Regions from separate parts of the Allobosea sp. TBD101 genome, predicted to be linked through region 1. Evidence: predicted binding sites of a transcription regulator. Region 1 holds the regulator's gene; each other region holds the start of a gene.
What was found. The regulator LexA, encoded in region 1, represses DNA repair genes until DNA is damaged. The targets are predictions, from matches to a motif close to TGTTCNNNNTGTGTTCNG.

Region 1 (4,641 bases):
CATCTCGACGCGCAAGGCCAGGCGCATATGGTCGATGTCGGCGGCAAGGCCGAGACGACCCGCATGGCGATCGCCGAAGGCCAGGTCGTCATGGCGCCGGAGACGATCGCGATCGTGCGCGACGGCAACGCCAAGAAGGGCGACGTGCTCGGCACCGCACGCCTCGCCGGCATCATGGCGGCGAAGCGCACGCATGAACTGATCCCGCTCTGCCATCCGCTGCTGCTCAGCAAGATCGCCGTCGATCTTACGATCGACGAGGCCCTGCCGGGCGTGCGCGTGCGCGCCGAGGTCAAGATGAAGGGCCAGACCGGCGTCGAGATGGAGGCGCTCACCGCCGTCTCCGTCGCCTGTCTTACCGTCTACGACATGGTCAAGGCCGTCGACCGTGCGATGCGGATCGAGAATATCCGGCTGCTGCACAAGTCTGGCGGCCAGTCGGGCGATTACGAGGCGAAAGCTAGCTGATGGCGCTCACTCCGGTCCCCGTCGCGCGCAAGGCGCTGCTCGACAGCATTCCGGAGCCGACGGGAGCGGAAACCCTGCCATTGGCGCAATGCGCCTGGCGGGTGCTCGCCGGCGAGGTCAAGGCGCTCAGGACCCAGCCGCCCTTCGCCAATTCGGCCATGGACGGCTATGCCGTGCGTGGCGACGAGATGGCGGAAGGCGTCTCGCTCTCGGTGATCGGCGAATCTGCTGCCGGCCGGGCCTATGAGGGCGCGGTCGGCCCGGGACAAGCCGTGCGCATCTTCACGGGCGCGCCGATGCCTGACGGCGCCGACACGATCCTGATGCAGGAAGATGCCGATGGCGTCGACAGCCCTGTCATTCGCGTCCGCGTGCCGCCTGCCAAGGGCAAATTCCTGCGCGCGGCGGGGCTCGACTTCCACGAGGGCGACGTTTTGCTGTCGGCCGGTCGCGTGCTCGACAGTGCGGCACTCGGCCTCGCCGCAGCGATGGGGCATCCGACTTTGCCGGTCCGGCGGAAGCCGCGCGTCGCGATTCTCGCCACGGGCGACGAGTTGGTGGCGCCGGGCGAGCCGGTCGGCCGCGACCAGATAGTCGCCTCGAACTCGTTTTCGCTCGCCGCTCTCGTCGAGAAGGCCGGCGGCACCGTGCTCGACCTTGGCATCGCCCGCGACGACCATGCCGATCTCGCCGCGAAGATCGCAAGGGCGCGCGCAGCCGATGCCGATGTGCTGATCACGCTCGGCGGCGCCTCGGTCGGCGCGCACGATCTCGTGCAGGAAGCGCTGACGCGGGCCGGCATGACGCTCGGATTCTGGAAGATCGCGATGCGGCCGGGCAAGCCGATGATGACCGGGCGGCTCGGCCGGATGGTCGTGGTCGGGCTGCCGGGCAATCCGGTCTCCTCGATCGTTTGCGGCCATCTCTTCGTGCTGCCCTTGATCGAGGCGCTGCTCGGCATTGCCGATGCCGATCGCGACCGCAGCATTCCCGCCATCCTCGGCCGCAACATGCCCGGCAATGACGAGCGCGAGGACTATCTGCGCTCGGAGCTCACGCTGACGCCGGAAGGCTGGGTCGCGACGCCCTTCGACCGGCAGGATTCCTCGATGCTTGGTACGCTCGCGCGGGCGCAGGCCCTGACGATTCGGCCTGCCCATGCCGCTCCCGCGAAGAAGGGTAATTCCTGCCGTATCCTGCCGCTGCGGTAGAGCGCGCGCTCTTTATTGCCCCCGCGACGTCATTCCGGGCAAGCGAAGCGCAGACCCGGAATCCATCGTAGAACGCCGCGCTCCATGATAGATTCCGGATCGGCGCCGCTGACGCGGCTTGTCCAGAATGACGGCGCGTTTTCCATACGGCTATCTCACGCTTCCGCCACGGCATAGCAGCTTGCGGAACACAAGCAGAACGCGTATGGTGTTCGTGCTTTGTTTCGAATCTGCGCTTTGAGGGGCTGGCGGCGACCATGCTGACACGCAAGCAACACGAACTCCTGCGCTTCATCCAGGAACGCTTGCGCGAAAGTGGCGTGCCGCCCTCCTTCGACGAAATGAAGGACGCGCTCGACCTGCGCTCGAAATCCGGCATCCATCGTCTCATCATGGCGCTGGAGGAGCGCGGCTTCATCCGCCGCCTGCCAAATCGGGCCCGCGCACTCGAAGTCATCAAGATGCCGGACGGGTTCGGCGCCCCGCAGCCGCGCCCGCGCTTCAGCCCGGCCGTCGTGCAGGGCGGTCTCGGCGCCCAGCCGAGCGTCGCCAAGCCCCGGCCAGCAGCGGTCGAGGACGACAGCCGGCATTCCATCGCCATTCCCGTCATGGGCCGGATCGCGGCGGGCACCCCGATCTCGGCGATCCAGAGCCGCAGTCACACCGTCTCGCTGCCGCCGGACATGCTCGGCTCCGGCGAGCATTACGCGCTCGAAGTCCGTGGCGATTCGATGGTGGAGGCCGGCATCCTCGACGGCGATACCGTCGTCATCCGCAAGCAGGACACGGCCAATACCGGCGATATCGTCGTCGCGCTGATCGACGACGAGGAGGCGACGCTGAAGCGCCTGCGCAAGCGTGGCTCCTCGATCGCGCTGGAAGCGGCCAATCCCGCTTATGAGACCCGCGTGCTCGGCCCCGACCGGGTCAAGATCCAGGGCCGCCTCGTCAACCTGATGCGACGCTACTGAAGGCGCTCGACATCGGCGTCGACCTCACTGTCGGAGGCTGATGCAGGCTGCACCGTTGCGGGCTGACCAACCGGCCGGGTTGCCACCTCTGCCGGGCGAGGCTCGCGCCGGCGGGTCCATGGACGGTCGGCTGCGGTCGGCTCCGAGGTTCGGCTGTTCCACCCGGTCGCCGTCCGGTAGAGCGAGGTCGCGCCGTCGCGTGATAGCGCCATCCGCTCGACCAGTCTGGCCTTGCAGGCCCCGCTCCAGGGAATGGCGGTGACGACGAGATCGGCGCGCAGGCAATCCTCGATGATCGCGAGACGCTCGCGCGTGTACGAGATCGTGCGCTTGTCGGTCGTCTGCGCGACGCAGGCCAACCGGTCGCAAGCAACACCGGCACGCAAAGTCGGATCATCGGGCGAGCGGCCGTCGCCATCGGCAGCAAGCCATTGCTGCAGGACGAAGCGACTGGGCTTGCCTGCGATGGCGAGGCGTCCGTCCAGCCCGCGGACGGCCAGCCCCGAGCCGTCGCGCTCGACCAGGATCTCCGGCCGCTCCGGCTCGCCGGCTATGACGACGCCGAAGACCAGCGGCACGGCCGCCAGCCAGCGCCAGGCCGTGGTCCAGAGCGTCAGCCAGAGCAGAGCCATCGCGAAACAGGCCAGCACGGCCGGGCCGAAGGCTGCGACCGTCACGGTGGAATGGTCGATGGTCGCGACCCAGTGCGCGACCTTGAGCACGACGTCGGAAGCCAACCCCATCAAGGCCCAGGCCGGCCAGTCCAGCCCGAACGGATAGGCCAGCACGCCGAACACCGCTGCCGGCATGACGAAAAGCGAGACGAAGGGCAGCGCCATGGCGTTGCCGAGCAGCCCAAACGGGTTGAAGGTCTGGAAGTGATAGGCGCCGAAGGGCGCGGTCGCCGCGGTCGCCAGCATGGTGGTGACGAGGATGCCGAGCGCCGCCGTCCAGATCGGCCCGAGCGGCCAGGGCAATGCCGACGGCGGCTCGCTGCGATCTCTCCGCTCCCAGCGCTCGGCGAAGGCGATCAGCGCCGCGACCGCGCCGAAGGACATCTGGAAGCTTGGCCCGAGCAGCGCTTCCGGCTCGCGCAGCAGCACGATCATGGCGGCGAGCGCGAGGTTGCGCATGCTGAGCGCCGCGCGATCGACCAGGATCGCGCCGAGCATGACCAGCGTCATGATCAGCGAGCGCTCGGTCGCGACGTCGCTGCCGGAGAAGATGCAATAGGCGGTCGCGCCCAGCATGGCCGCCACAGCGGCGAGTTTCTTGACCGGCCAGTGCAACGCCACCGTCTGCGACAGGGCCAGCAGCGCGCGCACCAGCCAGAAGATCGTGCCGGCGGCGAGCACCATGTGCAGGCCGGAGATCGAGACGATGTGATAGATACCGGCGGCACGCAGGTCGTTATTGGTGGCCTCGGTGATCAGGCCGCGCTTGCCGGTGACGAGCGCGGCGGCAACCGCCCCGCCCTGCCCGCCCCCGACCTCGGCGATGCGTTTGGTCAGGGCATTGCGGGCGCGGTCGATCGTCACGTCGATCGCGAGGCGCGCCGGCATCGGATATGGCGGTGCTGCCAGCGCGATCTTGCCGGAGATGCTGCCGACGGCGCCGATCCCGCGAAAGAAGGCGTCGCGGCCGAAATCGTAGCCGCCGGCTCGCGCCGGTCCCGGAGGTGGCAGCAGGCGCGCGGTTGCGACGATGTGGTCCCCCGGTGCGACGGAGCCCTGCCGGATATTGACGCGGACCCGCTTCGGCCGCTGGTCCACCGGCACATTGGCGAGATCGGTGACCAGTATGACGAGCCGCGCGCCACTGTCGCGGGCCTCGACGCTCTCGACGAAGCCGGAGAGCTTGCCGATGCGTGGCCGCTCCAGCATCGGCGCCGCGATATCGGCCGTGCGCCAGACGCCGGCAGCGAAGCCCAGAAAGCCGGCCGCCGCCGCGAGGCAGGTCATCGACGCGAGAGGGCGCCTCCGCAGGGCGAA
Region 2 (4,641 bases), 1.0 Mb from region 1:
ATCTGCGGATAGACCAGCCCCGAGAAGGCGCGGGCAAACAGCCATTCCAGCATGCCGGCCTTGGAGAGCGTCTTGCTGCGCCGGACGGCCTGTCCCAAGCCCGAACTCGTCATGCGGCGGGCCGCGCGTGCCGTTTGCGTCGCCTGTTCCGTCACCGGTTTTCCTCCCTTTGCGGGTGGCCGGGCTGCTAGAGGAGTCGCGTGACGGTCCGGTGACGATGCTGCCGCGATTGCCACGGCATCGTGAAACGACCGGAGATCGGCGGGGCTGAAATCCGGCGCACGAAGCCCCATATTGCGGCACGAAAGCCGATGAGGCGCTCCCGCCAGGAAGGAGATCGCGATGGGTCTGATGAGCATGTTCGGAGCCGAGAAGAAGCAGGAGGAGAACTTCCCCTTCCAGCTCACCGACGCCGAGTGGCGCGCGCGTCTGACGCCCGAGCAGTACCGCATCCTGCGCGGCCACGGCACCGAGCGGGCGGGCTCCTGCGCGCTGAATTATGAGAAGCGCGCCGGCACCTTCTCCTGCGCCGGCTGCGACCAGAAGCTGTTCAGATCAGGCAAGAAATTCGAGAGCGGCACCGGCTGGCCGAGCTTCGACCAGCCGCTTGAGGGCGCTGTCGGCACCACCGAGGACCGCAGCTACGGCATGCACCGCGTCGAGGTCCATTGCGCCAATTGCGGCGGCCATCTCGGCCATGTCTTCCCGGACGGCCCGCCGCCCACCGGCCTGCGCTACTGCATCAACGGCGAGGCGATGAACTTCGAGCCAGAAGCCTAGCAGACCTGCCTTTTCGTCATGGTTGGGCTTGTCCCGACCATCCACGTCTTCCCCCGTCGAAGGCCGTGTTCAAGACATGGATGCTCGCCACAAGGGCGAGCATGACGAAAGCGCCCTACGAAACCACTGGCACGGCCCTTCGCGCCAGCGCGGCCGCATCGACCATCGGCGGCAAGTCGCCGAATTGCCCCGACCAGCCGCCATCCAGCCGCGTCGCGATGAAGGCATTCGCCACAGCGGCCGGCGCGAACCGCAGCAGCAGCGAACCCTGCAACATCAGCGCCAGCCGCTCCGTCAAACGCCGCGCCTGCCCCTCGTTGCGCCTCAATTCCGGCAACTCCGCCTCCAGCCGCTTCAGCGCCGCATCGTAGCGCCTGTCCGCGCCCGCAGCCGCCATCAGTTCGCCCCGCAGCACATCGACCGCCCCCTCCTCGCGCGCCAACGATCGCAGCACGTCCAGGCAGATGACGTTGCCCGAGCCTTCCCAGATCGCGTTGAGCGGCGCCTCCCTGTAGAGCCGCGCCATCGGGTTCTCTTCGATGAAGCCGTTGCCGCCATGGCATTCCAGCGCCTCGGTGACGACGGCCGGCGCGCGCCGCGTGATCCAGTATTTCGCGATCGGCGCCCCGACCCGCGCCAACAGCCGCTCGCTTTCGGACGCCTCCTGCCGATCGAGCGCCGCGAACAGCCGAAAGGCGAGCCAGACGGCCGCTTCCGCCTCGATGGCTAGGTCCGCCAGCACGTTCTGCATGATCGGCTGGTCGATCAGCGCCTTCTGGAAGGCGCGGCGATGCTGCGCATGATGCGCCGCGAGCGACACCGCCATCCGCATCAACCCGGAGGATGCCGCCGCGATGTCGAGCCGCGAGTTGTGGTTCATCGATAGGCCTGTGCGGATGCCCCTGCCCGGCTCGCCGACCAGATGGCCGATGGCGCCCCTGAATTCGACCTCGGAAGAGGCATTCGAACGATTTCCGACCTTGTCCTTGAGCCGCTGGATCGCGACGCCATTGCGCGATCCGTCCGGCAGCCAGCCCGGCACGGCGAAGCAGGAGATGCCCTCGGCCGTCCGCGCCAGCGTCAGGAACAGGTCGGAGTGCGGCACCGAGAAGAACCACTTTCGCCCGTGCAGCGACCAAGTGCCGTCGCGGTTGTCCTCGGCATAGGTCTGGGTCTGGCGCAAATCCGAGCCGCCCTGCGTCTCGGTCATCGCCGTGCCGACGGTTGCGCCGGTCTTGAGATGCGCCGGCCCCCGCCGCGGATCGTAGCGGTTCGAAGTGACGAGCGAGCCCCACTGCCTCCACAGCGCCGTGTCCTGCTTCAGCACCGGCACGGCGGCATAGGTCATGCTGATCGGGCAGCAGATGCCGCTCTCCGCGCCGTACCAGAGATACTGCAAGGCGGCCCGCGCGACCTGCGCGCCGGGTTCCGGCCGGTTCCAGGCCAGCGCATGCGTCTCCTGACCGATGGCGAGCCCCATCAACTCGTGCCAGGCCGGATGGAAGGCGATCTCGTCGATGCGGTTGCCGAAGCGGTCGAAGGCCTTCAGCTCGGGCGTGTAGCGATTGGCGAGATAAGCCAGCTCCTGCACCCGAGCCGAGGCGACTGTCCGCCCGGCCTCATGCAAGCGCTCGCGCGCCCAATCGGCACCGAACGCCGCGGCGATGCCGGGCAGTACCGGATCGGCAGCGAAGGCATCGTAATCCGCCAGCACCGGCACCTGATTGGCGACTTCCCAGTCGGGCCGGGTTGCATGATCCGCCATTGCCAATCCTCCGATCCTTCTCCGCCGTCATCCCGGACAAGCCGCGAAGCGGCGCCGATCCGGGATCCATTCCGGAACCCAACCGGAAAGGCTCAGGCATGGATCCCGGGTCTACGCTTCGCTACGCCCGGGATGACACCATCAAGCTTTCCGAGAAGGGGGCGCAATTCGGCTCCTGTCACCCTATATTGCCACCAGAACGAATCACGCACGAGCAGCGCACACCCTTGTCCGACGCAGACCCCTTTTCCGCTCCTCCGCCTCGCCCCGGCGGCCTCGCCGCGCGCGCTGCCGCGCAGCCGGCGGCCGGCTATCTCGCAGGGCTGAACCCGGAGCAGCGCCAGGCGGTCGAGGCGACGGACGGCCCGGTTCTGGTGCTCGCCGGCGCCGGCACCGGCAAGACCCGCGTGCTGACCACCCGCATCGGCCACCTGATCTCGACCGGCCGCGCCTATCCCTCGCAGATTCTCGCCGTGACCTTCACCAACAAGGCGGCGCGCGAGATGAAGGAGCGCGTCGCCCACCTCGTCGGCCCGGTCGCCGAGGGCATGCCCTGGCTCGGCACCTTCCACTCGATCTCGGCCAAGCTCCTGCGCCGCCATGCCGAACTGCTCGACCTGCGCAGCGACTTCACCATCCTCGACACCGACGACCAGATCCGCCTGATGAAGCAGGTGATCCAGGCCGAGAACATCGACGAGAAGCGCTGGCCCGGCCGGATGCTGGCGGGGTTCATCGATAGCTGGAAGAACCGCGGCCTTAGCCCCAAGGACGTGCCCGCGGGCGAGGCTGCCGTCTTCGCCCATGGCAAGGGCGGCAAGCTCTATGCCGCCTACCAGGAGCGCTTGAAGGCGCTGAACGCCGTCGATTTCGGCGATCTGCTGCTGCACTGCCTGACGCTGTTCCGCGACTATCCGGACGTGCTCCAGACCTATCACGACCGCTTCCGCTACATCCTCGTCGACGAGTACCAGGATACCAACACGGCGCAGTATCTCTGGCTGCGCCTTCTGGCTCAGGGCCGCCGCAACATCTGCTGCGTCGGCGACGACGACCAGTCGATCTATGGCTGGCGTGGCGCCGAGGTCGACAACATCCTGCGCTTCGAGCACGATTTTCCGGGCGCGACCGTGATCCGGCTGGAGCGCAACTACCGCTCGACCGGCCATATCCTCGCCACGGCCTCCAAGCTGATCGCCCGCAATGAGGGCCGCCTCGGCAAGACGCTCCGCACCGAGGACGCGCTCGGCGAGAAGGTCACCATCACCGGCGCCTGGGACAGCCAGGAGGAAGCCCGCCTGATCTCCGACGAGATCGAGGCGATGCAGGCCAAGAAATATAATCTCGCCGAGGTCGCGGTGCTCGTGCGCATCTCTGCCCAGATGCGCGAGATCGAAGAGCGCTTCGTCCAGGCCGGCGTGCCCTATCGCGTCATCGGCGGCCCGCGCTTCTACGAGCGTGCCGAAATCCGCGATGCGCTCGCCTATCTGCGCTGCGTGGTCTCAGCCACAGACGATCTCGCCTTCGAGCGCATCGTCAACGTGCCCAAGCGTGGGCTGGGCGACGCGACAGTCCAGCTCCTGCACAACCACGCCCGCGCCACCGGCTTCTCGCTGATGCAGTCGGCCCGCGCCGCCGTCGAGAGCGACGAGTTGAAGCCCAAGGCCCGCACGGCCCTGCGCGAACTGGTCGAGGCCTTCGGCCGCTGGTCGAAACGCGCCGAGCACATGCCGCAGGGCGAACTCGCCGAGCTGGTACTGGAAGAGTCCGGGTACACCGAGATGTGGAAGAAGGACCGTTCGGCCGACGCCGCCGGGCGCCTCGAAAATCTCAAGGAACTCGTCCGCTCGCTCGACGAATTCCCCGACCTGCCGGCTTTCCTCGAACACGTCTCGCTGGTGATGGATGTCGGGGACGGCGAGGCCGAGGCGCGCGTCTCGATCATGACGCTGCACGCCGCCAAGGGGCTGGAATTCGACACGGTCTTCCTGCCCGGCTGGGAGGAAGGGCTGTTCCCGAACCAGCGCGCCCTCGACGAGAGTGGCCGCGCCGGGCTGGAGGAGGAGCGCCGCCTCGCCCATGTCGGCCTGACCCGC
Region 3 (4,641 bases), 2.1 Mb from region 1:
GGCGATATCTTGCGATAATCCGGCAGGCCGCAGACCTCCCAGAGCCGCTCGACCGCCGCGCGGCCCTGCGCCAGCTTCGCGATATCCGGGTCCCGCGCCAGCACTTCCAGCGTCGTCATATCCTCGGCGATCAGCGCCCGCGTCAGCCCCTGCTCGGACGGCTGGATGTTCAAAGTGTCGAGAAGGCCGCCGACCGAGCGCAAATCGAGATCGGAATTGCGCCACTGCATCTGGCGGATCGGCTCGAAGCGGTGATTCTCGATCGCCTCGACGAGTTCGGCATCGAAAGGCGGGCAGCGCCCGCTGGTGCCGAAGGTGCCGTCGCGCAGATGGCGGCCGGCGCGCCCGGCGATCTGGCCGAACTCGGCCGGGTTGAGCCTGCGATAATGGTGTCCGTCGAATTTCCTGTCCGCCGCGAAGGCGATGTGATTGACGTCGAGGTTGAGCCCCATGCCGATTGCGTCGGTCGCGACGAGATAATCGACATCGCCGGACTGGTAGAGTTCGACCTGAGCATTGCGGGTCCGGGGTGAAAGCGCCCCTAGCACCACGGCCGCCCCGCCCTTCTGCCGGCGGATCAGCTCGGCGATCGCATAGACCTCCTCGACCGAGAAGGCGACGATGGCCGAGCGTGGCGCCAGGCGCGTGATCTTGCGGTCGCCGGCGAAGGTGAGCTGCGACAGGCGCGGGCGCGTCACGACATTCACGCCCGGCATGAGCTGCTCGATCAGCGGGCGCATCGTCGCGGCGCCGATCAGCATGGTCTCGGCCCGGCCGCGCCGGTTGAGCAGGCGGTCGGTGAAGACATGGCCGCGGTCGAGATCGGCGGCAAGCTGGATCTCGTCGATGGCGACGAAATCGACCGCGAGATCGCGCGGCATCGCCTCGACCGTGCAGATCCAGAAGCGCGGCCGCTCGGGCTTGATCTTCTCCTCGCCGGTGACGAGCGCGACGGACTGCGCACCGACCTTGTCGACGACGCGCTGGTAGACCTCGCGCGCGAGCAGGCGGAGCGGCAGGCCGATCATCCCGGTGGGATGGGCGATCATGCGCTCAATGGCGAGATGGGTCTTGCCGGTATTGGTCGGGCCCAGCACGGCCGTGACGCTATTGGCGCGGGCGGCGGGCGGCAGCGAACGAAAAGGAAGCAAGGCGAAGGAGCCGATCTTCTCGCCCGCCCATGCGGGCGGGAGCGTGGACGGAGCTTATGCAAGTCTCAAACAGAGACTCGATAAGAACGAGTCTGGAACGAAGCGGGGCCGAATCGCTGACTCCGACAGAATCGGGTTTTGTTCCCTTTTCGGAGTCTAGCCCCTGGCAGCGTGGGCCCTGTCGTCATCGCGCCCTCCCGGATTGGCGTGGCGAGGCAGCGTTCAACGCCGCCCGGCAGGAACCTATTTAAGCCTTTTTACCCCGGAGACGAGAGGCAAGACAGGTTTCGGGGCTGCGCCGCTGCTTCAATGATGGGCGTGGTCGCACTGCCCGTGATCGGCGAGCGCCTCGATGATCGCGCAATCGCAGGCCGCGACGCCGCCCGAGCAGGTGGTCGCGATCCGCTCCAACTCCTTCTCCAGCGAGCGTAGTTTCGCAATCTTGTCGCGGACCTCGTCGAGATGGGCGACCGAGATCGCATGCGCCTCGTCGCAAGCCATGCCCGGCGTGTCGGATAGCTTCAGCAACGTGCGGATATTCTCGACCGCGAAGCCGAGATCGCGCGCGTGCTTGATGAAGGCGAGCCGTTCGGCATGGCGCCGGCCATAACGGCGCTGGTTGCCCTCGGAGCGTTCCGGCGGCGGCAGCAAGCCGACCTGCTCGTAATAGCGGATGGTCTCGACCTTGACCCCGGTGCGATCCGCCAGCGCACCGATCGGCATCACGCGTTCGAGCTTGCCGGCAACGGTCATGGCAGCACCTCTAAAGCTATAGTCTCTACAGCTTTAGATAGCGCGCTGCTGCCGGGTTGCAAGCCCGATCAGGCGACGCCCATCGCCAACAGGTCGTGGACATGGACGAGCCCGGCCGGGCGCCCCTCGCCATCGACCACGATCAGCGCGGTGATCCGGCTGCGATTGACCAGCTCCAGCGCTTCGACCGCCAACGTATCGAGTCCGATTCGGCGCGGATTCGCCGTCATGATATCGCGTGCCCTGAGCGAGGCGCCCCCGCCCATCGCCGTCTTGCGGCGCAGGTCGCCATCGGTGACCACGCCGGCAAGCTTGCCGTCCAGATCCATCACCACGGCGCAGCCAAAACCCTTGTCGGAGATCATCGCGATAACGTCCGGCAGCAGCGTGTCCAGACCGATCAACGGCAGGTCGGTGCCGCGATGCATGATGCTCTCGACCGTCTTGAGCTGCGCCCCGAGCTTGCCGCCGGGGTGGTAGACGAAGAAATCCTGCCGCGAGAAGCCGCGCGCCTCCAGCAAGGCCACCGCCAGCGCATCGCCGAGCGCCATCTGCATCGTCGTCGAGGTCGTCGGCGCGAGCCCGTTCGGACAGGCCTCCGTCGCCTTGGGCAGGACGAGCGCGATATCCGCCTCCTTGCCGAGCGTGCTCTCGGCATTGGCGGTGATAGCGATCAGCCCGACGCGGAAGCGGCGAGTATAACCGACGAGAGCGGCAAGCTCGACCGCCTCGCCCGACCAGGACAGCGCGATCACCACATCCTCAGGCTGCACCATGCCGAGATCGCCATGGCTCGCCTCGGCCGGATGGACGAAATGCGCGGGCGTGCCGGTCGAGGCCAGCGTCGCCGTGAGCTTGCGCCCGACATGGCCGGACTTGCCCATGCCGGAGACGATCACGCGCCCGCTCGAGGCGCGGATCATGGCGATGGCGTCAGCGAACGGCCCGCCCAGACCGTCTGCCAGTGCGGCATGGAGCGCGTCGAGACCGGCGCGCTCGGTGGCGATGGTGCGAAGGGCGGAGTCGCGGATATCGGCTGTCATGGCCGGCGCTGTAGCACGGCGGAGCCAGTCATTTCCACCATCTGCCGACAGCCCCGGCGCGCGTTGACGGCTCCTTAACCCTGTTCGTTCTAACTCCGTTAACCATGCGCGCCATCCGCGCGCCCGTCATCTGGAGCCCTGCGACGCCCGTGTCCGGCCGCGCGACGACCCTGCTTCTGTCCGGCACGGCCTTGGCCGCGCTGGCACTCGCCTGTGCAACCGCGCAGGCGCAGCAGATGCCGCGCGCCAATCTCAGAACCGGCACGCCCACTTATGTCGCGCAGCAGCCGGCAACGCCCCAGCCCGCCCTCTCGCCGGCAACGGCCGAGCCGGAAGCCATCCGCGATCCCGCCGGACTGGTCCAACGGCAAGGCTCCGCCGTCTCGGGGCGGCAGCCGCCGCGCGCCAGCCAGCCCATTCAGGCGCCGGCACTGCGTGGTGTCACCCAGCGCCAGTTCCGGCCGCCGCAACCCGCTGTCACGGTGTTGCCCCCACCTCCGCCTCCGGCTCCGCCGCCCCGGCGTCGCGCCGCGAGCGAAGAAGATCCCTACGCCGCGCTCGGCATCCGCCTGGGCTCGATCACGCTACGACCTTCCGTCACCAATTCGGTCGGCTACGACACCAATCCGCAGCGCACATCGGCGCCGGGTACCAAGGGCTCGGGCTACAGCCGCCACGAGGGCGAGCTGGAGATCCAGTCCGACTGGAACGTCCACGAGCTCAAGGGCAAGCTGCGCGGCGGCTACATGGAATTCTTCCGTGCCAAGGATGCCTCGCGCCCCGATGCCGAGGGCAATCTCGACCTGCGGCTCGATGCGACGCGCGATACCCGCATCCTCCTGGAAACGCGGCTCAGGCTCGACACGCAGCGGCCGGGCTCGCCGGACTTGACAGCCGCAGTCACCGGCCGTCCGCAGATCTACCAATATGGCGGCTCGGCCGGCGTCACGCACGACTTCAACCGGCTGCAACTGACATTGCGCGGCTCGGCCGATCGCAGCGACTACGAGGATGCCCGCCTGTCGAATGGTGCGATGCTCTCGCAGAAGGATCGCAATCAGACGCAGTACGGACTGCGCCTGCGCGCCGCCTACGAGGTCACGCCCGGCTTCAAGCCCTTCGTCCAGGCCGAAATCGACCAGCGCGAGTTCGACGAGAAGGCCGATTCCAGCGGCTATATGCGTTCCTCGAACGGTCTGACCGGCCGCATCGGCTCGACCTTCGAGATCAGCCGGCAGCTCACCGGCGAGGTCTCGGGTGGCTATCAGGATCGCAAATACGACGATAACCGCCTGAAGAACCTGCGCGGTTTCGTCGGCGATGCCGCGGTGTTGTGGTCGCCGACGCCGCTGACCACGGTGACGTTGCGCGGAGGCGCCGAGCTCGGTGACACCACGATCGCCGGCTCCTCCGGCACGACCGTACGGCGCGCCACGCTGGAAGTGGCGCATGCGCTGCGCCGCAACCTCGCCGTCACCGGCTTCACCAATTTCAGCCGGACCGAATATGACGGCCAGGGCCTGCGCGAGGACTACACCAATGTCGGCGCGCGGCTCGAATACAAGCTGACCCGCACCTTCGCCGTGCGCGCGAGCTTCACCCACGAGCGCCTGAACTCGACCGCGCAGGGCTCGGACTACACCGCGAATGTCTCGCTGGTGGGTCTCAGGGTGCAGTTCTGATTTTCACCGCAA

Region 2: a site for LexA is predicted at 2,741-2,758, ahead of AC6RIC_RS10115 (ATP-dependent helicase). Genes of this name have one in related genera too.
Region 3: a site for LexA is predicted at 1,234-1,251, ahead of AC6RIC_RS04825 (helicase-related protein). Genes of this name have one in related genera too.

Annotation. Positions count from the first base shown of each region.
Region 1 covers NZ_CM187543.1:3,143,143-3,147,783, forward strand. Annotated here, with positions in the region: gene moaC (cyclic pyranopterin monophosphate synthase MoaC) at 1-468, shown strand, start outside; gene AC6RIC_RS15415 (molybdopterin molybdotransferase MoeA) at 468-1,679, shown strand; gene lexA (transcriptional repressor LexA) at 1,937-2,650, shown strand; gene AC6RIC_RS15425 (ComEC/Rec2 family competence protein) at 2,644-4,641, opposite strand, start outside.
Region 2 covers NZ_CM187543.1:2,108,646-2,113,286, reverse strand. Annotated here, with positions in the region: gene AC6RIC_RS10130 (BtaA family protein) at 1-113, opposite strand, end outside; gene msrB (peptide-methionine (R)-S-oxide reductase MsrB) at 352-780, shown strand; gene AC6RIC_RS10120 (acyl-CoA dehydrogenase family protein) at 896-2,545, opposite strand; gene AC6RIC_RS10115 (ATP-dependent helicase) at 2,773-4,641, shown strand, end outside.
Region 3 covers NZ_CM187543.1:1,018,913-1,023,553, reverse strand. Annotated here, with positions in the region: gene AC6RIC_RS04825 (helicase-related protein) at 1-1,049, opposite strand, end outside; gene AC6RIC_RS04820 (MerR family transcriptional regulator) at 1,458-1,877, opposite strand; gene AC6RIC_RS04815 (KpsF/GutQ family sugar-phosphate isomerase) at 1,973-2,947, opposite strand; gene AC6RIC_RS04810 (outer membrane beta-barrel protein) at 3,052-4,629, shown strand.